Regions from separate parts of the Pseudomonas sp. I2 genome, predicted to be linked through region 1. Evidence: predicted binding sites of a transcription regulator. Region 1 holds the regulator's gene; each other region holds the start of a gene.
What was found. Region 1 encodes FliA, which starts transcription of late flagellar genes. Its sites were predicted from a motif close to CTAAAGTTTNNNNNNNNNNNGCCGNTAA; they were not measured.
Positions count from the first base shown of each region.

Region 2: the regulator FliA is predicted to act here: its motif matches at 1,868-1,895, upstream of WCE05_RS05405 (methyl-accepting chemotaxis protein).
Region 3: the regulator FliA is predicted to act here: its motif matches at 1,631-1,658, upstream of WCE05_RS12350 (methyl-accepting chemotaxis protein).
Region 4: the regulator FliA is predicted to act here: its motif matches at 2,296-2,323, upstream of flgM (flagellar biosynthesis anti-sigma factor FlgM).

Region 1 is NZ_JBCGFQ010000034.1:21,645-27,285, reverse strand. Features, by position in the region: gene WCE05_RS17695 (chemotaxis protein CheA) at 1-2,174, opposite strand, end outside; gene WCE05_RS17690 (protein phosphatase CheZ) at 2,187-2,975, opposite strand; gene WCE05_RS17685 (chemotaxis response regulator CheY) at 2,994-3,368, opposite strand; gene fliA (RNA polymerase sigma factor FliA) at 3,472-4,212, opposite strand; gene fleN (flagellar synthesis regulator FleN) at 4,209-5,042, opposite strand; gene flhF (flagellar biosynthesis protein FlhF) at 5,133-5,641, opposite strand, start outside.
Region 2 is NZ_JBCGFQ010000007.1:37,570-43,210, forward strand. Features, by position in the region: gene WCE05_RS05405 (methyl-accepting chemotaxis protein) at 1-1,829, opposite strand, end outside; gene WCE05_RS05410 (Na+/H+ antiporter family protein) at 2,082-3,401, shown strand; gene WCE05_RS05415 (FecR domain-containing protein) at 3,450-4,445, opposite strand; gene WCE05_RS05420 (acyl-CoA dehydrogenase C-terminal domain-containing protein) at 4,592-5,641, opposite strand, start outside.
Region 3 is NZ_JBCGFQ010000020.1:40,187-45,827, reverse strand. Features, by position in the region: gene WCE05_RS12360 (inorganic phosphate transporter) at 1-19, shown strand, start outside; gene WCE05_RS12355 (helicase HerA-like domain-containing protein) at 138-1,613, opposite strand; gene WCE05_RS12350 (methyl-accepting chemotaxis protein) at 1,782-3,656, shown strand; gene WCE05_RS12345 (glycosyltransferase family 1 protein) at 3,834-4,955, shown strand; gene WCE05_RS12340 (DUF2334 domain-containing protein) at 4,948-5,641, shown strand, end outside.
Region 4 is NZ_JBCGFQ010000021.1:35,942-41,582, forward strand. Features, by position in the region: gene cheR (protein-glutamate O-methyltransferase CheR) at 1-350, opposite strand, end outside; gene WCE05_RS12735 (chemotaxis protein CheV) at 400-1,329, opposite strand; gene flgA (flagellar basal body P-ring formation chaperone FlgA) at 1,396-2,148, shown strand; gene flgM (flagellar biosynthesis anti-sigma factor FlgM) at 2,360-2,674, shown strand; gene WCE05_RS12750 (flagella synthesis protein FlgN) at 2,722-3,189, shown strand; gene WCE05_RS12755 (flagellar brake protein) at 3,270-4,013, shown strand; gene WCE05_RS12760 (MFS transporter) at 4,362-5,641, opposite strand, start outside.

The DNA of each region.
Region 1 (5,641 bases):
GACATGCCCGGGGTGCCCTGGAGCATCTTGCCCAGCGGCTTGATCACCACCTCCTCCTGGCCCACCAGTTGGTCGACCACGAAGCCGATGCGCTGGGTGCCGACCGAGAGAATCACCACATGCCCCTCGCGCTGCTCCTCGTGCACCTGGCCCTGGACCAGCCAGCGCTTGAGGTAGAACAGCGGCAGCGCCTTGTCGCGGACGATCACCACCTCCTGGCCGTCGACCACGTTGGTGCGCGACAGGTCCAGGTGGAAGATCTCGTTGACGTTGACCAGCGGGAAGGCGAACGCCTGGTTGCCCAGCATCACCATCAAAGTCGGCATGATCGCCAGGGTCAGCGGCACCTTGATGACGATCTTCGAGCCCTGACCCTTGGCCGAGAAGATGTTGATCGAGCCGTTGAGCTGGGAAATCTTGGTCTTCACCACATCCATGCCCACACCACGGCCGGAGACGTCGGAAATCTCGGTCTTGGTCGAAAAGCCCGGGGCGAAGATCAGGTTGTAGCAGTCCGACTCGCTCAGGCGCTCGGCGGCGTCCCTGTCCATCAGGCCCTTCTCCACGGCCTTGGCACGCAGGACGTTGGGGTCCATGCCCTTGCCGTCGTCGGAGATCGACAACAGGATGTGGTCGCCCTCCTGCTCGGCCGACAGCACCACCCGGCCGGTGCGCGCCTTGCCGGCGGCCTCGCGTTCGTCGGGCATCTCCACGCCATGGTCGACGGCGTTGCGCACCAGGTGCACCAGCGGGTCGGCCAGGGCTTCGACGAGGTTCTTGTCCAGGTCGGTCTCTTCGCCGACCAGCTCCAGGTTGATCTCCTTCTTGAGCTGGCGGGCCAGGTCGCGAACCAGGCGCGGGAAGCGGCCGAAGACCTTCTTGATCGGCTGCATGCGGGTCTTCATGACCGCGGTCTGCAGGTCGGCGGTGACCACGTCGAGGTTGGACACGGCCTTGGACATGGCCTCGTCACCGCTGTTCAGGCCCAAGCGGACCAGGCGGTTACGCACCAGCACCAGCTCGCCGACCATGTTCATGATCTCGTCCAGGCGGGCGGTATCGACCCGCACGGTGGTTTCCGCCTCGCTGACCGCGTGCTTGTCGGCAGCCGGCGCCGGGGCACGGGCCGGGGCCGCAGGCTTGTTGGCAGCAGGCGCGGCGGCGGCAGGCTTGACGGCGGCAGGCTTGACGGCCGGTGCCGGCTTGGCAGCGGGCTTGCTTTCGGCCTTGGGCGCACTGGTCGCCGGCGCAGCCGCCACGGCGGCAGGTGCCTCGCCAGCCACTGCGTCGCTGGAGAATTTGCCCTTGCCATGCAACTGGTCGAGCAACGCTTCGAATTCGTGCTCGGAAATGTGCTCGCCGTCGCCCGCCGCCGGGGCAGCGCTGGCCACGGGCGCAGCGGCGCCAGGCAGCGCATCGGCGGCGAAGGTGCCCTTGCCGTGCAACTGGTCGAGCAACGCCTCGAACTCGGCGTCGGTGATCTCGTCGCCCGCCGGTGCCGCGGCAGAGTCCTGCGGCGCAGTGGCGACGGCTTCCGGGGAGAACTGCCCCTTGCCGTGCAACTGGTCCAGCAGCGACTCGAACTCGGCATCGGTGATCTCGTCGCCTTCGCCGCCGACCGCCTCGCCCTGCCTCTGCTCGGCAGCCTCGGCCTGGGCCTTGACCGCGTCGAGGGAGTCGAGCAGTTGTTCGAATTCGCTATCGGTGATGTCCGCCTCGGCAGCCGGCGCTTCGGCGACCGCTGCCGGCGCCTGCTCAGGGGCCGGCGCCTCGGCCTCGGCTGCGGCAGGCTCTGCCAGGCGCGACAGGGCCGCCAGCAGCTCGGGCGTGGCCGGGGTGACGTCGCTGCGCTCGCGCACCTGGCCGAACATGCCATTGACCGTGTCCAGCGCCTCGAGGACCACGTCCATCAGCTCTGCGTCGACCCGGCGCTCCCCTTTGCGCAAGACGTCGAACACGTTCTCGGCGATATGGCAGCACTCCACCAGCTCGTTGAGCTGGAGGAAGCCGGCGCCCCCTTTAACAGTGTGAAAACCGCGAAAGATCGCATTGAGCAGGTCCGCGTCGTCGGGCCGGCTTTCCAGCTCGACCAGTTGCTCGGACAGTTGCTCGAGAATTTCGCCGGCTTCTACCAGGAAATCCTGGAGGATTTCTTCATCGGCGCCGAAGCTCATTGAACGTGCTCCCTAAAAACCCAGGCTGGACAGCAGATCGTCGACATCGTCCTGACCGGACACGACGTCTTCACGCTTATCGGCATGAATCTGCGGACCTTCACCCCGGGCCGGATGTTTTTCTTGATCTTTTTCAGCGCGCAGCTGCTGGTGGTCATGTTCGATACCGGCAAAACGGTCGACCTGGCTTGCCATCAGCACGAGCTTGAGCAGATTGCTTTCGACTTCGGTGACCAACGCGGTCACGCGCTTGATCACCTGGCCGGTCAGGTCTTGATAGTCCTGGGCCAGGAGAATGTCGTTGAGATGGCCTGCGACCTTGCGGTTACCCTCGACGCTGTGCGTCAGGAAACTGTCGACGCGCTTGACCAGCTCGCGAAACTCCGGCGCGGCGACCTCGCGGCGCATGAAGCGCTGCCAGTCGGCACTCAGGTTCTGGGCTTCGGCGGCCAGGTCGTTGAGCACCGGGGTGCCCGCTTCCACCAGGTCCATGGTGCGGTTGGCGGCGCCCTCGGTGAGCTTGACCACATAGGCCAGGCGCTCGGTGGCGTCGGTGATCTGCGACATTTCCTCGGCCTGCGGCATGCGCGGGTCGATCTGGAAACTGACGATCGCGCTGTGCAACTCGCGGGTGAGCTTGCCGACTTCCTGGTACAGGCCGCGGTCGCGGGTCTGGTTCAGTTGGTGGATCAACTGCACCGCCTCGCCGAACCGGCCGTGCTCAAGGCTCTCGACCAGTTCCTGGGCATGTTTCTTCAGGGTCGATTCGAACTCACCCAGCGACGTGTTTTTCTGCTCCATGGCGCCCCCTGACGTGACTCAACCGTTGACGCGTTCGAAGATCTTCTCGATCTTCTCCTTGAGCACCTGGGCGGTAAAAGGCTTGACCACATAGCCGTTGACCCCGGCCTGGGCCGCTTCGATGATCTGGTCGCGCTTGGCCTCGGCAGTCACCATCAGCACCGGCATGTGTTTGAGGCGGTCATGGGCGCGGACCTTGCGCAGCAGGTCGATGCCGGACATGCCGGGCATGTTCCAGTCGGTCACCAGGAAATCGTAATGGCCGTTTTCCAGCATCGGCAGCGCCGTGGTGCCGTCGTCGGCCTCGTCGGTGTTGGTGAAGCCCAGGTCACGCAACAGGTTCTTGATGATCCGCCGCATCGTCGAAAAGTCGTCAACGATGAGGATTTTCATGTCTTTGTTCAATTAGACCTCCAAGCAGTCCTAGACGCGCTCGGCCCCGAGCACGCATTCAATCAATTGGGCATCATTTACAACGACTGCGGCGAACCTGGCTTCAGCGCGCCCGCCATTCCCCCAGGCGGCTGCGCAGGCGCGCCGCGCACTGGCTGTGCAACTGGCTGACACGCGACTCGCTGACCCCCAGTACCTCACCGATCTCCTTGAGGTTCAGCTCTTCGTCGTAGTACAGCGCCAGCACCAGGCGCTCACGCTCCGGCAGGTTGGCGATCGCATCGGCCAGCGCGGCCTGGAAGCGCTCGTCCTCCAGGTCGCGCGAGGGCTCCTGCTGGCCACTGGCGCCATCCTCGTGCAGCCCCTCGTGCTCGCCGTCCTGCAACAGGTCGTCGAAGCTGAACAGGCGGCTGCCCAAGGTATCGTTCAGGATCCCGTAGTAATCATCGAGACTCAATTGGAGTTCGGCAGCAACTTCATGATCTTTAGCGTCACGGCCGGTACGCGCCTCGACGGCACGTATCGCGTCACTGACCATACGGGTGTTGCGGTGCACCGAGCGCGGCGCCCAGTCGCCCTTGCGGACCTCGTCGAGCATGGCGCCACGGATGCGGATACCGGCGTAGGTCTCGAAGCTGGCGCCCTTGCTGGCATCGTACTTGTTGGCCACTTCCAGCAGGCCGATCATGCCGGACTGGATCAGGTCCTCGACCTGCACGCTGGCCGGCAGGCGCGCCAGCAGGTGATAGGCGATGCGCTTGACCAGCGGGGCGTAGCGTTCGACCAGTTCGTACTGGGCATCGCGCGACGCCTTGCTGTACATCTTGAAACCGCTCGCGTTCATAGCACCGGCCCTGCGCTGGTGGGCTGCACCAGGCGCTCGACGAAAAACTCCAGGTGCCCGCGCGGGTTGGCCGGCAACGGCCAGCTGTCGACCTTCTGCGCGATGGCCTTGAACGCCAGCGCACACTTGGACCGCGGGAAAGCCTCGTAGACCGCCCGCTGCTTCTGCACCGCCTTGCGCACGCATTCGTCGTAGGGCACGGCGCCGACATACTGCAGCGCGACATCGAGGAAACGATCGGTGACCTTGGTCAACTTGGCGAACAGGTTGCGGCCCTCCTGCGGGCTCTGCGCCATGTTGGCCAGCACGCGAAAACGGTTCATGCCGTAGTCGCGGTTGAGCAGCTTGATCAGGGCGTAGGCGTCGGTGATCGAGGTCGGCTCGTCGCACACCACCAGCAGCACTTCCTGGGCCGCGCGGACGAAGCTGACCACCGAGTCGCCGATGCCGGCGGCGGTGTCGATCACCAGCACGTCGAGGTTGTCGCCGATCTCGCTGAACGCCTGGATCAGGCCGGCATGCTGGGCAGGCGCCAGGTGCACCATGCTCTGGGTGCCAGAGGCGGCCGGGACGATGCGCACGCCACCGGGCCCCTGCAACAGCACGTCGCGCAGTTCGCAGCGGCCTTCGATGACATCGGCCAGGGTGTGCTTGGGCGTGAGGCCCAGCAGGACGTCGACGTTCGCCAGGCCCAGGTCGGCGTCCAGCAGCATGACCCGCCGGCCCAGCTCGGCCAGTGCCAGGGACAGGTTCACTGAAACGTTAGTCTTGCCGACGCCACCTTTGCCACCGGTTACGGCGATCACCTGTACGGGATGCATGCTACCCATGTTCGTTCTTTACCTTGTCTCGCTTGGACCCAGGCCACATGAGGGGCTGAACTCGACCCCCTGATGTAGGTACTTTGCGCTGCACATTCATCAACCCGCGCGCTTGCCAGGGTTGTGATAGAGATCAGCGAACATGTCGGCCATCGCCTCTTCGCTGGGCTCGTCCTGCATTTGCACACTGACTGCGCGGCTGACCAACTGGTGCTTGCGCGGCAGGTGCAGGTCGTCGGGAATGCGCGGCCCATCGGTAAGATAGGCCACCGGCAATTCATGACTGATGGCCAGGCTCAGCACTTCACCGAGGCTGGCCGTTTCATCGAGCTTGGTCAGGATACATCCGGCCAGGCCACAGCGCTTGTAGCTGTGGTAGGCGGCGGTCAGCACCTGCTTCTGGCTGGTGGTTGCCAGCACCAGGTAATTCTTGGCGGCAATGCCGCGCCCGGCAAGGGTTTCCAGTTGCATGCGCAGGGCCGGGTCGCTGGCTTGCAGGCCAGCGGTATCGATCAGCACCACGCGCTTGCGCAGCAACGGCTCCAGCGCCTGGGCCAAGGACTGGCCCGGATCGACGTAGGTCACCGGTACGTTGAGGATGCGCCCCA
Region 2 (5,641 bases), on a different contig from region 1:
CCGGCCTGCAAGGCCTCGATGACCTGACGGGTTTCCTCCACCGACTCCTGGGTACGCCGCGCCAGGTTGCGTACCTCGTCGGCGACCACGGCGAACCCACGCCCGGCCTCGCCGGCGCGGGCGGCTTCGATGGCGGCGTTGAGCGCCAGCAGGTTGGTCTGCTCGGCGATCGAGCGGATCACCTCCAGCACCGAACCGATCTTCTCGCTGTTGTGCGCCAGGCCCTCGACCTGGGTCATGGCGCTGCTCATGTCGGCGGCCAGGGTGTCGATGCTGCGGGTGGTGCTGTCGATCACCGCCAGCCCCTCGCGAGTGGCCTGGTCGGCGTCACGGGCCGCCTGCGCGGCCTGGGAGGCGCTGCGGGCGACGTCCTGGGCGGTGGCGCTCATCTCATGGGAGGCGGTGGCCACCTGGTCGACCTGGCGGTACTGTTGCTCCATGCCGGCGCTGGTCTGGGTGGCGATGGCCGAGGACCGGTCGGCAGTGCCACGGGCGGCCTGCACCGAGCGTTTCACTTCGGCGATGGTCGGCTGCAGCTTGTCGAGGAAACGGTTGAACCAGCCGGCCAGCTCGCCTAGCTCGTCGCGCTTGTCGTAGGCCAGGCGGCGGGTCAGGTCGCCTTCGCCGCTGGCGATATCCTTGAGCATGGCGGCAACGTCGAGGATCGGCCGGGTCACCCCGCGGGCCATCAGCCAGATCAGCAGCAGGCCGGCGAGCGCCGCCGCCAGGCCCAGGCCGAGCTCGAGCAGGGTGCCGCTGGTGTTGAGGGCATCGAGCTCCTGCTCGAGCACCTCGGCCGGCCCGGCCAGGGCGCTTTGTGGTACGTCGAGCAGCACGCCCCATGGCCGGGCACCAGGAATCGGCGCGAAGGCGGCCAGCACTTTCAGGCGCTGCTGGTCGGCCAGCACCTGCAGCTTGCCGTCGGCGAGCCTGCGCACCAGCTCGGCGCCCTGGGCCGGGTCGGCTTGCTCGAGGCGCTGGGCCAGCTTGCTGGCATCTGCGCTGTAGCCGGCCAGCAGGCCTGCGGGGCTGAGGATGCCGACCGTGGTGCGGCCTTCGTAGAGGCTGCGGCTGGCGGCCTGGCTCAAGGCCTGCAGGCTGTTGAGGTTGATGTCGACGGAGAGGGTGGCGATCACCTTGTCGGCCACCATCAGTGGGAACACGATGCTGGTCATCAGCACCTGCTGGCCATCGATCTGGTAGAAGTATGGCTCGATCACGCAGACCTTGCGGGTACTGCGCGGGCAGGCCCACCAGCTGTTGAGCGGCTCGCCGCTGGGGCCGACCTCGGTGTTGGCCAGGTCTTGCTCGGGCAGGGCCATGGCGGTCAGTTGGCCGGCGCGCGGCTGCGACCAGTAGAGGGAGAAGCGCCCGGTCTCGTTGCTGCCCAGTTCGCTCTGGCCAGTGAACAGGTCGTCCTTGCCGTCCAGGGCGCCTTGTTCGAACACCAGGGACAGGCCGAGTAGATCAGGGTTGGCCTGCAGGGCAGTGCGCACCTGGCGGGTGAGGTCTTCGCGCAAGTCGTAGGCGTCGAGGAAACGCTTTTCGGCCTGTTCGCGCAGGAACAGCACCTGGCGGGCGAAGCCAGCCCCGTACTGGTAGGCATCCATGAACTGGCGGCTGATGTTCAGGGCCTGCACCTCGCCTTGCGACGCGATGCGCGCCTGGGCCGCCTCGCCGAGCATCTGCATGCTGCTTGCCTTGACCAGGTCGGAGCTGTGCACCATGCGGTACAGCGAAAGGCCGACCAGCAAGGTGACGATGCCCGCCAGGCACAGGCCTGCGAGCAGGGTGATCTTCCACTGGATGGACAGTTGTCGCAAAGGCATTGGGCGAATCCCTTGTAATAGGTCTTGGGGTGAACAGTGTTTCGGCAGGATGGGCATTTTCTTTATTCAAACGTTCAATTGAATCACCCCGGCTTGCTGCCCTGTCGCGGCGCAGAGGGCTTTGACATCCGCCGGCCACTGCTTCAGAGTGTGCGCCCTTCATAACAACATCCCCACGCCCGGCCGCTGCCTGCCCGTAGCCTGTCGCCGGTGCGCCCGCTTTTTGTCTGTCGCAACGAGGTAACCCACACCATGAATGCAGTCATTGCCGCGGTCGGCATCATGCTGATATTGAGCCTGTCCCGCGTGCATGTGGTCATCGCCCTGATCGTCGGCGCACTGGTCGGTGGCTTGGTCGGCGGCCTAGGCACCGAGGGCACGCTCAAGGCCTTCAACAGTGGTTTGGGCGGTGGCGCCACGGTGGCGCTGTCGTATGCGTTGCTGGGTGCGTTCGCCGTGGCCATCGCCAAGTCGGGCCTGGCCCATGCCCTGGCGGATCGTGCCCTGGCGGTGATCGACCGCCAGGGGCATGCCAATGGCAGCTCGCTCAAGTGGCTGCTGATCGGCCTGATGCTGGTGGTAGCGGTCTCGTCGCAGAACATCCTGCCGATCCACATCGCCTTCATCCCGCTGCTGGTGCCGCCACTGCTGTACGTGCTGACCCGCCTGCGCATCGACCGCCGGCTGATCGCCTGTGTGATCACCTTCGGCCTGATCACCCCGTACATGTTCCTGCCGGTGGGCTTCGGCAACATCTTCCTCAACGAGATCCTGCTGGCCAACGTCAGCCGCGCGGGCGTGGATGTCAGCGGGGTCAACGTCACCCAGGCCATGGCCATCCCCGCCGCGGGCATGCTCGCGGGCCTGCTGCTGGCGGTGTTCTTCAGCTACCGTCGCAAGCGCGACTACGACCTGGCGCGCATCGAGCAGGTCGAGCAGGTCAGCGTGCGCTACAACCCCTTGACCTTGCTGGTGGCGGGCGCGGCCATCGCCGCGGCGTTCATCATCCAGCTGTGGCTGGACTCGATGATCATTGGCGCCATGGTGGGCTTCCTGATCTTCTCGCTGTCGGGCATCGTGCGCTGGAAGGACACCGACGACCTGTTCACCGAAGGCATGAAGATGATGGCCATGATCGGCTTCATCATGATCGCGGCCTCGGGTTTCGCCGAGGTGATGAAGGCCACCGGCGAGGTGAAGAGCCTGGTGGAGGCGTCGGCGCGGTGGATCGACCACAGCAAGGGCATCGGCGCCTTGCTGATGTTGTTGGTGGGGCTGCTGGTGACCATGGGGATCGGCTCGTCGTTCTCCACGGTGCCGATCCTGGCGGCGATCTTCGTGCCGCTGTGCGTGCAACTGGGCTTCGATCCGCTGGCCACCGTGTGCATCGTCGGCACCGCCGGGGCGCTGGGCGATGCCGGTTCGCCCGCTTCGGACTCGACCTTGGGGCCGACCTCGGGGCTCAATGTGGATGGGCAGCATCACCACATCTGGGACACCGTGGTGCCGACCTTCATCCACTACAACCTGCCGTTGCTGGCCTTCGGGTGGTTGGCGGCGATGGTGCTCTGAGGTATCGAGCCCACTGGGGGCGCGAAGCGGCCCCAGTATCGAAAAGGCTCAGCCCTTGTCCGGGAGCGGCGAGATACGGTTGAGGACGGTGCCGCCGTCCTTGCTGCGGGTCAGGTAGACGGGCAGTACCTGGGGCAGGTTGTCCACCAGCCGGTGCACTTCGCGGGTGTTGTACACGCCACTGACGCGCAGCTTGCCGGTGTTGTCGTCGGCCAGTCGCAGCGGCTTGTCCAGGTAGCGGTTGATCACCGGCAGGGCCTGGCTCAGGCTGAGGTTGTCGAGGATGAGCTTGCCGTTGCGCCAGGCCAGGTCGTTGCCGTAGTCGCCGCTCTGCGCAAGGGTCGGCTCGAAGTCGCCGGCATGGTAGCTGGCCTGCATGCCGGGGCCGAGGCGGTAGCCGCCGTCGCTGCCATTGCTGCTGACCAGCACCGAGCCTTCCACCAGGGTCACCTCGACCTGGTCCTGGTACTTCCAGACGTTGAACTGGGTACCGGTAACCCGCGTCTGGCCATGCCCAGCGCGGACGATGAACGGGTGCGCGCTGTCATGTTCGACCTTGAAGAACGCCTCGCCCTTGACCAGGGTGACCTGGCGCTGGTCCTTGTAGTTCAGGTAGCGCAGCTCGGTATTGAGGTTGAGCTCGACCACGCTGCCATCGCCCAGCGTTACCTGGCGCACCTGGTCGGTGCTTTCGAAATGCTGGTAGCGATTGGGCACCCAGCCTTGTTCCCAGCCCACCCAGCCGGCCAGGGGCAAGGCGAGCAGGGCGATCGCCGCCGCGCAGGCGAACGGGCGCCAGTTGCGCTGCCGGGCGCGGGGCTTGAGCTTGGTCACGGTCGCGCTGCGTGGCAGCAGGTCGGCGGTCTGCCAGATGTCCAGCATCGCCTGGTATTCCTCGAGGTGCCGCGGGTCGGCCGCCAGCCACTGGGCGAATGCCGCCTGCTCGGCGTTCGTGCAGTCATCGGCATGCAGGCGCATGCACCAATGGGCGGCGGCGTCGGTGATGGCATCGTCTGGAGTGGGGGTGAAGCGGTCGTGGTTCATTGCGGCTCCCGGTTTTGCGCATTCTACCCCTGCGAAGGGGCTGCGAGAACCGAGATAATGGCGAATGACTATCAAATGTGCGTTTTTTCGTCTGAATAAAGGGCCGGTTCTGACACTCAACCGGCCCAATCCCGCACAGCCCGAGTTCAGAACTGCCCTGACGCCATGCCATAGAGGCTGGCGCTACCGGCCTGGATGCTGGCTTCCAGCGCCAGGCTGCGCGGCAGCAGGCGCTGGAAGAAGAACTCGGCACAGGCCAGCTTGGCACCAAGGAACGCCGGATCCTCGTCGAGCTTGCGCTGGGCTATGGCCGCCATACGTGCCCACAGGTAGGCGTAGGCGGTCAGGCCGAACAGGTGCAGGTATTCCACTGCCGTGGCGCTGACCAGGTTGACGTCCCGAGGCGCCTGCTCCAGCAGCCATTGGCTGGTGCGCTCCAGACGCACCAGGGCCTCCAGCAGGGCATCGCGGTGCAGTGGGGCGTCGACACAGAAGGCCCGGACCTCGCTGGTGAAGGCGAACAGGGCCTGGCCGCCGTCGGCAAGGACCTTGCGCCCCAGCAGGTCGAGGGCCTGGATGCCGTTGGTGCCTTCGTAGATCTGCGCGATACGCACGTCGCGCACCCGCTGCTCCTGCCCCCATTCACGGATATAGCCGTGGCCGCCGAATACCTGCTGGCCGAGCACGCAGCTTTCCAGGCCGTTGTCGGTGAAGAACGCCTTGGCCACCGGGGTCAGCAGGGCCACCTGGCGTTGGGCGCGTTCACGCTCGCCGGCGTCCTCGGCGTAGCGAGACAAGTCCAGTTGTTGGCCAACATAGGCGGCGAAGGCACGGCCGCCTTCGGTGAGCGCGCGCATGGTCAGCAGCATGCGCCGTACATCGCCGTGGTGGATGATCGGGTCGGCGATCCCGTCGCGTACCTGCGGTCCTGCGGCGGCCCGGCTTTGCAGGCGTTCGCAGGCGTAGCGCGCGGCGCTCTGGTACGAGGCCTCGGCGCAGCCGAGGCCCTGGATGCCGATGGACAGGCGCTCGTAGTTCATCATGGTGAACATCGCCGCCAGGCCGCGGTTCGCTTCGCCGACCAGGTAGCCGGTGGCCGCGTCGAAGTTCATCACGCAGGTGGCCGAGGCCTTGATACCCATCTTGTGTTCGATCGAGCCGCAGTGCGCCCCATTGCGCGCGCCCAGGCTACCGTC
Region 3 (5,641 bases), on a different contig from region 1:
GTCGAAGTCGATCAGCTGAACCGATCGCTGTTGCAGGAAAAGCGCCCCAAGGGCAATGCCGGTCAGTTAAGACTTTCAGTTGTCATTTGGGGCGGCTTCGCCCCCCATCGCCGGCAAGCCGGCGATGGGGGGTTAGCTCAACGTCGCTTGCCCCCCAGCAGCGACCCCATCAGCCCCCGCACCAATTGCCTGCCCAGCTGGTTGGCCGCCTGCCGCACCGCCGACTTGATCGCCTGCCTCGCCGCGCTTTGCAAAAACTCTCCCGCCTTGTCGGCGAAACTGTCCTCGTCAGCCTTGGGCTGCGGCACCGGCTCCACCGGTTCGCCCTTGCGTGCCATGAGCATTTCATAGGCCGACTCGCGATCGATCGGCTTGTCGTAACGCCCGGCCAACGGCGAGGCGGCGACCAAGGCACTGCGTTCGGCCGCGCTCAATGGCCCGATTCGCGACTGCGGCGGCGCCACCAGTACCCGCTGGACCTGTTCCGGCGTTCCCTTGTCCTGCAAGGTGCCCACCAGCGCCTCGCCGATACCGAGTTCGGTCAACACGCTCAAGGTATCGAACGCCGGATTGGGGCGGAAACCATCGGCCACGGCCCGGAGCGACTTCTGCTCCTTGGCGGTGAAGGCGCGCAGGCCATGCTGGATGCGCAAGCCCAACTGCGCCAATACCGCATCCGGCAGGTCGCCCGGCGACTGGGTGACGAAGTACACGCCTACCCCCTTGGAACGAATCAGCCGCACGACCTGCTCGAGGCGGTCTTGCAATGCCTTGGGGGTGTCGTTGAACAGCAGGTGCGCCTCGTCGAAGAACAGCGCCAGCACCGGCTTGTCGGCATCGCCCCGCTCGGGCAACTGTTCGAACAGCTCCGCCAGCAACCACAGCAGGAACGTGGCATACACCTTCGGCGCCTCGTGCACCAGGCGGCTGGCATCGAGCAGGTGGATGCGCCCACGGCCGTCGCTGTCCGGACGCAACAGGTCTTCCAGTTGTAGGGCCGGCTCGCCGAACAGCGCCTCGGCGCCCTGCTGCTCCAGGGTCGCCAAGCGGCGCAGCAAGGCCTGGGTGGAAGCGCTGGTCATCAGTGCGCTGTCTTCGCCCAGCAATTGGGGGTTGTCCTTCAGGTGCGCCAGCAAGGCCTTGAGGTCCTTCAGGTCCAGCAACAGCAGGCCCTCGCGGTCGGCCACCTTGAAGGCGGCATACAGCGCGGCCTGCTGGCTGTCGCTCAACTCGAGCAAATTGCCCAGTAACAGCGGGCCCATTTCGCTGAGCGTGGTGCGCAACGGATGACCGGACTCGCCGGCGATATCCCACAAGGTGACCGGATAAGCCTGCGGGCGATGCGCCAGCCAGGGCATCCCGGCGATGCGCTCGGCCACCTTGCCCTGTGGCGTGCCGGCGGCACCGAGGCCACACAGGTCACCCTTGACGTCGGCGGCGAACACCGCCACACCGGCATCGCTGAAGATCTCGGCCAGGTGCTGCAGGGTCACCGTCTTGCCTGTACCGGTGGCACCGGCCACCAGGCCATGGCGGTTGGCCAGGCGCATGGGCTGGCCCACAGGCTGGCCGTCCGGGCCTGCTCCTACAACTATTTGCGAAGAATCTGACATCTTCTTTCTACCTCTCCTCAAGCTTTGCCGCCTATCGGCCGATATCCCATCGTGATTTCCCCCTGAAAGACAGGAACAACCCGAAAAGGACCCCGGTGATTGTTGCACTGTTTTCCAAGCTGCCTTCGTGCGAACGACCCGATAAAACCTTAGCGGACCCGATACGCCATGAACAAAAGCCTTCGCTTCAGCCACAAGATCCTCTTGGCGGCCTCGCTGATCGTGATACTCGCGTTCAGCCTGTTCACCCTTTACAACGATTACCTCCAGCGTAATGCGATTCGCGAGGACCTGGAGAACTATCTGGCTGAAATGGGCGAGTCCACCTCGACCAACATCCGCAACCTCTTCGAAGGCCGTATCAAGCTGGTGGAGAACCTGGCCCAGAACATTGCCCAGGATCCCGCCAACGCCGAAACCCTGATGGGCCAGAATGCCCTGATCTCAAGCTTCCTCACGGTCTACCTGGGCAAGGTCGACGGCGGCTTCAGCGTGCGTCCCGACGCGCCGATGCCCGACGGCTACGACCCGCGCGTACGCCCCTGGTACAAGGACGGCATGAACGCCAGCGGCGCGATCCTCACCGAACCCTACATCGACCTGACCACCAACAAGATGGTCATCGGCATCCTCAGCAAGGTGTCCAGCAGCGTCGGCGTGGTTGGAGGCGACCTGACCCTCGATGGCCTGGTGGAGATCATCAACTCGCTGGACTTCGGCGGCATGGGCTACGCCTTCCTGGTCAACGACCAAGGCAAGATCCTGGTCCACCCGGACAAGGCGCTGGTGATGAAGTCGCTGTCGGACCTGTTCCCGCAGAACACGCCGAAACTCTCCAACGACCTGACCGAGGTCCGCTCCGACGGCCAGGACCGCCTGCTGACCTTCACCCCGATCAAAGGCCTGCCTTCGGCCAACTGGTACATCGGCCTGTCGGTGGACAAGGACAAGGCCTTCTCCATGCTCAGCAGCTTCCGCACCTCGGCGGTGATCGCTACCCTGGTCGCGGTGGTCATCATCATCGCCCTGCTCGGCCTGCTGATCCGTGTATTGATGCAACCGCTGCACGCCATGACCCGGGCCATGGAAGACATCGCCCAAGGCGAAGGCGACCTGACCAAGCGCCTGCAGATCCACCAGCATGACGAGTTCGGCATCCTCGGCAGTGCCTTCAACCGCTTCGTCGAACGCATCCACAGCTCGATCCGCGAAGTGTCCTCGGCCACCGAGCAGGTCAACGAAGTGGCCCTGCGGGTGATCAGCGCCTCCAACTCGTCGATGGCCAATTCCGACGAGCAGTCCAACCGCACCAACAGCGTCGCCGCGGCCATCAACGAGCTGGGCGCCGCGGCCCAGGAGATCGCCGGCAACGCCGCCCAGGCCTCGCAACACGCCACCTCGGCGCGCCTGCTGGCCGAGGAAGGCCAGCAGGTGGTGGAACGCAACATCGAAGCGATGAACCGCCTGTCGGACCTGATCGTCACCTCCAGCGCCCACATCGAGACGCTCAACAACAAGACGGTGAATATCGGCCAGATCCTCGAGGTGATCACCAGCATTTCCCAGCAGACCAACCTGCTGGCGCTCAATGCGGCGATCGAGGCGGCACGTGCCGGCGAGGCCGGCCGTGGTTTCGCCGTGGTCGCCGACGAGGTGCGCAACCTCGCCCACCGCACCCAGGAGTCGGCGCAGCAGGTGCAGAGCATGATCGAGGAGCTGCAGGTCGGTGCCCGCGAGTCGGTCGAGACCATGGACCAGAGCCAGCGCCACAGCCACGACAGCATGGCGATCGCCAACCAGGCCGGCGAGCGCCTGGGCAGCGTGACCCAGCGCATCGGCGAGATCGACGGCATGAACCAGTCGGTGGCCACCGCCACCGAGGAGCAGACCGCCGTGGTCGACTCGATCAACATGGATATCAACGAGATCAACATGCTCAACCAGGAAGGCGTCGAGAACCTGCAGGCCACCCTGCGCGCCTGCGCCGACCTCGAACAGCAGGCCACCCGCCTCAAGCACCTGGTCGGCAGCTTCAGGATCTAGCGGCAAGCAAAAACAAAAGCAGGGGTGTGCGCACTCCTGCTTTTTCTTGCCGCTTGAAGCTTGCTGCTCACAGCCGCCCCCGATCGAACAAACTATCCTTCAGGAAGGTCAACCTTTAGGCGCGTCATCGCCGGCCCATAGCGGCCGGATGACAGACCCGAAGACGATCCCGGAGGGATGCTGATCGTGCACATCGCTGACATCACCATGTTCTACGCCCCGGCCAGCGGCGGCGTACGTACCTATCTTGATGCCAAACACCGCCGACTCGACGCCAAGACCGGCGTCCGCCACAGCCTCTTGATCCCCGGCCCCAGCGCCAGCCACGCCGATGGCATCTACCAGGTGCCGGCGCCTCCCCTGCCTTTTGGCAACGGCTACCGCTTCCCGGTACGCCTGGCCCCCTGGTGCAACGTGCTGCGCCGCCTGCAGCCCGACCTGATCGAAGTGGGCGACCCCTACCTCACCGCCTGGGCGGCCCTGGAAGCACGGCGCAAGCTCGACGTGCCGGTGATCGGTTTCTACCATTCCGACCTGCCGCTGCTGGTCAGCAACCGCATGGGCAACTGGTTCACGCCCAATGTCGAGGCCTACGTCAGCAAGCTGTACGGCAATTTCGACCGGGTCCTGGCACCGAGCCAGGTGATGGCCGACAAGCTGCGCCGGCTGGGGGTCAGGGATGTGCACGTGCAACGCCTGGGCGTCGACCTGGCCACCTTCAACCCCGAGCATCGCGACCCACACCTGCGTACCGAACTGGGCATTCCCGACACCACCCGCCTGCTGGTGTTCGCCGGCCGCGGCTCGCGAGAGAAGAACCTGCCGGTGCTGCTCGACTGCATGCGCCACCTGGGGCGCCACTACCACCTGCTGCTGGCGGGCTCGAACATGCCAACCAATGTGCCGGACAACGTCAGCGTGATCGACGCGTTCTGCCCGCCCGAGGAGGTCGCGCGGCTGTTCGCCAGCGCCGATCTGCTGGTGCATGCCGGCGACCAGGAGACCTTCGGCCTGGTGATCCTCGAAGCCATGGCCAGCGCCACGCCCGTGGTGGCCGTGCGCGCCGGCGCCTTCGGCGAGATCGTCAACGAGCAGTGCGGCCGGCTGTGCCGCCCCAACGACGGCCAGGCCATGGCGCAGGCCGTGCGCGAGACCTTCGAGGCCGGCGTGCGCCAGCTCGGCGCCCAGGCCCGCCGCCACGTGGAGCAGCACTACTCCTGGGACACCGTGGTCAACGGCCTGCTGGAGCACTACCAGGCGGTCCTTGGCCACCTGCCGCAGGTCCGCGCCCATGCCTGAGGCCACCTCGCCACGCAGCCTGATGCTGGTGCTGCACGACGTCGCGCCTGAGACCTGGCCCGACTACCAGCCCTTCGTCCAAGCCATCGACGCCCTCGGCAATGTGCCCATGACCTGGCTGGTGGTCCCGGACTTCCACCACCGCAACGCCCTGGGCCGCTCGCCGACCTTCTGCCGCCTGCTCGAACGCCGCCTGGCACAAGGCGACGAACTGGCCCTGCATGGCTACTACCATGCCGACGACGGCCCGCCGCCACGCAGCCCCGGGGAGTACTTCATGCGCCGGATCTACACCCATGAAGGTGAATTCTACGGACTCGACGAAGGCGAGGCCTTGCAGCGCCTGGAGGCCGGCCTGGCGCTGTTCGGCCGCCAGGGTTGGCCGGTGGCAGGCTTCGTCGCGCCCGCCTGGCTGATGAGCGAAGGCACACGCCAGGCCCTGCGCCGCCTGCCCTTGCGCTATACCAGCACACCGCAGCACCTGTACCGCCTGCCGACATTCACTGCCATCGAGGCGCCGGGCCTGGTGTGGAGTGCCCGCAGCCCCTGGCGCCGCGGCTTGTCGAGGATGCTCTGCGACTGGCAATGCCGGCGCTGGCGCCAGGCCAGCACCCTGCGCCTGGGCCTGCACCCGGTGGACATGCGTCATCGCGCGTCCCGCGACTACTGGCTGCACACCCTGCTGG
Region 4 (5,641 bases), on a different contig from region 1:
GGCTCTTGCCCCGACGAACACGCCGCCGACCAGATACGCAGGCGCTGGCCCGGGTTGCCGCGCACGAACTCCGGGATGACCTTGCTCTTGAGCACCTCGAACGGGTAGGTATCGCGGAACCAGAGGGTCTCGTTGGTCGTCATGGCATCGACCACCTGCTCGCGCAGGCCGCCGCGCGGCTGGGTCTGGATGCGCTGCACCAGCTCGCCGAGCGTCTTGATGCCCTGCTGCTCCATCAGCTTGTTGAGACGGCTGGAGACCAGGTACTGCTTATTCTCGCCCAGCAGGATGCCACAGGCTTTCTCCAGGAAGACCCGGAACTGTTCGAAATCCAAATTACCCGTAGACACGGCTACCGCCTCTTTTCAATCGCTGAGGCCGGGGCACGCCCCGGCCGTTTCAATGCGTCGCCTTGATCCGGTCGACCACTCGCTGGGCCAGGTCGTCCGGCTTGAACTTGGCCAGGAAGTCATCGGCGCCGACCTTCTTGACCATGGCCTGGTTGAATACCCCCGACAGGGAAGTATGCAGGAGGATGTGCAGGTTTTGCATGCGCGGATCGCTGCGAATCTCCGCAGTGAGGGTATAACCATCCATCTCGGGCATTTCGATGTCGGAGATCATCATCAGGAACTCTTCCTCCGGACGCTTGCCCTCGTCCACCAGCTTGCGCAGGTAGTCCAGCGCCTGGCGCCCGTCGTTGAGCGCCACCACCTCGACACCGACGGTCTGCAGGCAGCGGCTGACCTGCTTGCGCGCCACGGACGAGTCATCGACCGTGAGCACCCGCAGCAGCACCGCCTTGTCCTGCACCTCGGCGTCGATCACCCCAGCCGACACCGCCTCGGAGGAAGGCGCGACCTCGGCGAGGATTTTCTCCACGTCGATGATCTCCACCATACGGTCATCCACCCGGGTGACGGCGGTCAGGTAGTGGTCGCGGCCAGTGCCCTTGGGTGGCGGGTGGATCTCCTCCCAGTTCATGTTGACGATGCGCTCCACCGAATGCACCAGAAAGCCCTGGGTCTTGGTGTTGTACTCGGTGATGATCACGAAGCTGTTGCGCGCCTCCTCCTGCAGGGCCGGCAGGCCGGTCGCCATCGACAAGTCGAGGATCGGGATGGTCGCCCCGCGAATGTTGGCCACGCCGCGCACCACCGGGTGGGACTTGGGCAACAGCGTCAGCTCCGGGCACTGCAGCACCTCCCGGACCTTGAACACATTGATGCCGTAGAGCTGATCGCCATTGAGGCGGAACAGCAACAGCTCCAGGCGGTTCTGCCCCACCAGTTGCGTGCGCTGGTTGACCGAATCCATAACACCAGCCATGCCAGACTCCTTCATACGTATCAGCCTATGTACCAGATCGGCACGGGCTTTGCTTTTTTGAGCGTCATGTACACGAAAACGACATTTTCCCGACGATTGACGCACCTGCTGACCGGCTCGCTGGCCGCGCTGTGCCTGCTGGCACCCGGCGCCCGCACGCTGGCGGATGCGTTTACCTTGCCTGAACAACTTATCGGCGTCACCCAAGGGTTTCTTGAATTCGCCGTGGAGGACTACTTGGCCACCAGCCAGACACCAGGCCGCTACGAGATCCAGGTCAACTCGCTCGACCCGCGCCTGCGCATGCCGCTGTGCAGCCAGCAACTTGACGCTTCGCTGGAGAGCCCGGCGCAGCCGCTGGGTCGGGTCACGGTGCGGCTGCGCTGCAACGGCAGCGGGCCGTGGACGGTGTTCGTGCCAGCTCAGGTGCGGCTGTTTCGCGACGTGGTGGTGATGACCCGTCCGCTCAAGCGCGAAAGCGTCATCGGCGAGGACGACGTGGCCCTGCGCGAGCGCGACGTGGGTACGCTCAACCAGGGTTTCCTCAGCGACCTGGAGCAGGCCGTGGGCATGAAGCTGCTGCGCCCGGCCGTGCTCGACCAGGTGCTCACGCCGCAGCATCTGGAGCAGGCCGAGGTGGTGCGCAAGGGCGACCATGTCGTGATCGTCGCCCGCAGCGGCAGCCTGAGCGTGCGCATGCCGGGCGAAGCATTGGCCAAGGGCGGCCTGTCCGAACAGATCCGGGTGCGCAACCTGAACTCCAAGCGCGTGGTGAAGGCACGGGTGACCGGGCCGGGGCAGGTCGAGGTGGCCATGTAGCGGTTTCAACTGTCATTGGGGGGCGATGGGCTGCAAGGCAGCCCCGACCGCCGGGGATATAAGGCTGGCGGCGCGGAACCGCTTTTCCTAAACTGTGTCAGAAAACGGGTCGTGCGAGCTTGCCGACGGGCAGCGATGCATTCGCGGCTAAAGTTTCTTTCGGGTTGGCCGAAAACATGGCAAGCGTCCAAATCCCCAGAGGTTTCTGATCATGGTCATCGACTTCAGTCGTTTGAATAACTCTCCGTCCGTCACGGGCGGCGTTCGCGGCAACACCGCGGCCGGCAACGCCGAGAAAGCCGGCGAAACCAGCGAAGCGCCCAAGCGCTCCAGCGTCAGCGGAGAAGCGGTACACCTCAGCCAAGAGGCCCAGCAGTTGCAGAAGATCAGCGACAAGCTGCGCGACCAGCCCGAGGTCAACAGTGCCCGCGTGGCCCAGTTGAAACAGGCGATCGCAGACGGCAGCTACCAGGTCGATGCCGGCCGGGTCGCCAGCAAACTGCTTGAATTCGAAGCCCAGCGCTGACCTTCCGGCGCGCTGACTTCAAGGACGCCACACGCCAAGAGCCAGCCATGCACGACATCACCCTGCTGCAACTGATCGAAAACGACATCGCGCCAACCCAGCAACTGCTCGAACTGCTCCAGAACGAAGCGGTCGCCCTGCACGGCCGGGACATGGCGATGCTGGAGCACATCCTGGCACGCAAGCAGTCGTTGATCGCCTTGCTCGAACAGCAAGGGCAGCGGCGCAACCACCTGCTCACCAGCCTCGGCCTGAGCGCCGATCGTGCCGGCGTGCAGGCACTGGCCGCGCAATCGCCCAACGGCGCGGTGTTGCTGCAGCAGCTCGACGTGCTCAGCCAACTGATGGATGCCTGCCAGAAGGTCAACGAGACCAACGGGCGGATCATCCAGGTGCAGCAGCACGCCACGGCCAACCAGATCAGGATCCTCATGGGCGGCGATTCTCCGTCGCTCTACGACAGCCGTGGCGCCACCTCGCCACTGGCCAAGCCCCGGGCGCTCAGCCAAGTGTGATTATTTCTATCAAGGCACGGAACATACTGGCAAAATGCCGTTACTTGCGTGTGTCGTTTTTGCCTGGAGATTGATAACCCGTGTTCAATGAGTCCGATGCTCCCCAGCCGCCAAAGGTGCTCACCACTCCTTTGGAGATCGCAGCCAACCTGCGCCAGCTGCTGGATAGCCACGATCCGCTGATCATCACCTTCCATGAACGTAGCCAACGCTTCCAGAGCTACGTGGTTCAGGTGGACCGTGACGGCAATACCCTGGCGCTGGACGAAATGATCCCGCGTGATGGCGAGAAATACATAGAGAACGGCGAACCGTTCCGCGTCGAAGGCTTCCATGAGGGTGTACGCATCGCCTGGGAATGCGACACCCCGCTGCGCATCGGCGAAATCGACGGCCACCGCTGCTACCGTGGCCCCCTGCCCACCGAGGTGACCTACCACCAGCGGCGCAACGCCTTCCGGGCCGCGCTCAAGCTGTCGCAATTGGTCGACGTGGTGCTCGACGGTGACAAGCTCAAGGGCAACGGCGCCCTGCGCGGCAAGCTGCTGGACATCTCCGCCACCGGCTGCAAGTTGCGTTTCGACGGTAACGTTGGCGAACGCCTGCAGTTGGGCCAGGTCTATGAGCGCTTCGGCGCCAGTGGCCCACTGGGCATGTCGCAGGTCATGGTGGAGCTGCGCCACCTGCATTTCGAGGAGCGTTTCAACACCACCTTCGCCGGGGTGCGCTTCCACAACCTCAACGGGCAGATGCAGCGTAAGGTCGAGAGCTTCGTGTACCAGTTGCAGCGCGAAGCGCGGCGGTTCGACAAGGACGATTATTGAGGCTTGTACGCTGAGCAAAACGCCACCTGCCCGGGTTAATGCTGTTCACTTAAGTCTGATGTGACATCGATTGGGGCTGCTTTGCAGCCCTTCGCGGGCAAGCCCGCTCCCACAGGATCGTGCACTCCTTGAGGTTTGCAGCGTACTTGTGGGAGCGGGCTTGCCCGCGAAGGGCCGCAAAGCGGCCCCAATTGCTTAAGTGAACAGCATTAACCTGCCCGGGTGGCGTTTTTGTTTGGGTGTGCTGTAGCTGAGGCCGCTTCACGCCCCATCGCCGGCAAGCCCACAAGGTCCGAGTCGACCGCGAATGATACGGTTTGCAGGGAGCATGTGGGGCCTTGTGGCACCTCAAACCGTCCTGTTGACCTCCGTCTGCGCCATATCCTCCCCAGGCTCCTCCTCTTCCTCGGTGTCCTCCGCCGCCACCGGCGCCTGCATCACCTCCTGCACCGTCTGCTCATCGACCCGCGGGTCGAGCGCCGCCGACAATGGCGAACCCGCCGCCGGCATGGCCACGTGCCCCAGCGGCGCATCCTGCACCTGGTGCAACCCGGTGACCGCCTTCGGCCGGATACGCCAGACCAGCACCAGGGCGAAGAACAGAAAAAAGGCATAGAGCATCTGCGCCCCCAGCAGCTTCATCAACACCCCCGCCGCCAGAGGGCCGATACAGGCGCCCACGCCATAGGTGACCAGCAGCATCGCCGTCAGGGAAACCCGCCGCTCGCCCTCGACGTGGTCGTTGGAAAACGCCACCGCCAGCGGATAAAGGCAGAACTGCAGCAACGAGATCAGGAAGCCCACGGCGAACAGCAGCTCCAGCGGCACACTGGGCAGCACCGCCAGCGGCAACGCGGCCAGCGCCAGGCCCACTGCCACGCTGCGGATCAGCACCGCGCGGTCGTAGCGGTCCGACAGCCAGCCCAGCGGCCACTGCACCACCAGACCAGCGAAGATGCAGCTACCCATGAACAGGCCGACCTGCTCGGTGGAGAGCCCCTGGTTGGCCGCGTACAGCGGCGCCAGGCCATAGAACGAGCCGACGATCAGGCCCGCGCCGAGCACCGTGGAAAGCGACTGGGGCACGCGCTTGATGAAAAACTTCGGTTCCATCGGCGCCGGGCGCAGCGGCGCCGGGTGGATCCGCCGGGTCATGGCCACCGGCACCAGGCACAGGGCGAAGCACATGGCGACCAGCATCAACAGCTCGGGGCCGAGCTGCGGGTGTACCACCAATATCAGTTGCCCGAGCACCAGCCCCAGGTAGGACGCGATCATGTAGCCGCCGAACACCGCGCCACGCTGCTTGGCATCGGCCTGCTCGTTGAGCCAGCTCTCGATGACCATGTACTGGCACATCATCCCCAGGCCGACGACCATCCGCAGGCCCACCCAGGCCGGCAGCCAGCTCGTCAGGCCATGGCCCAGCACGGCGGCGCCGACGATGCCGGCACAGGTGGCGTAGGCCCGGATATGCCCGACCCGGCCAATCAGGCGGTGGCCGATCTTGCCCCCCACCGCCAGACCGAAATAGTTGGCCGCCATCAAGGCACCGACCCAGAGGCTGTCCACGTTGTCGGCAGCCAGGCGCAAGGCCAGGTAGGTACTGAGCAGGCCCGAACCGATCA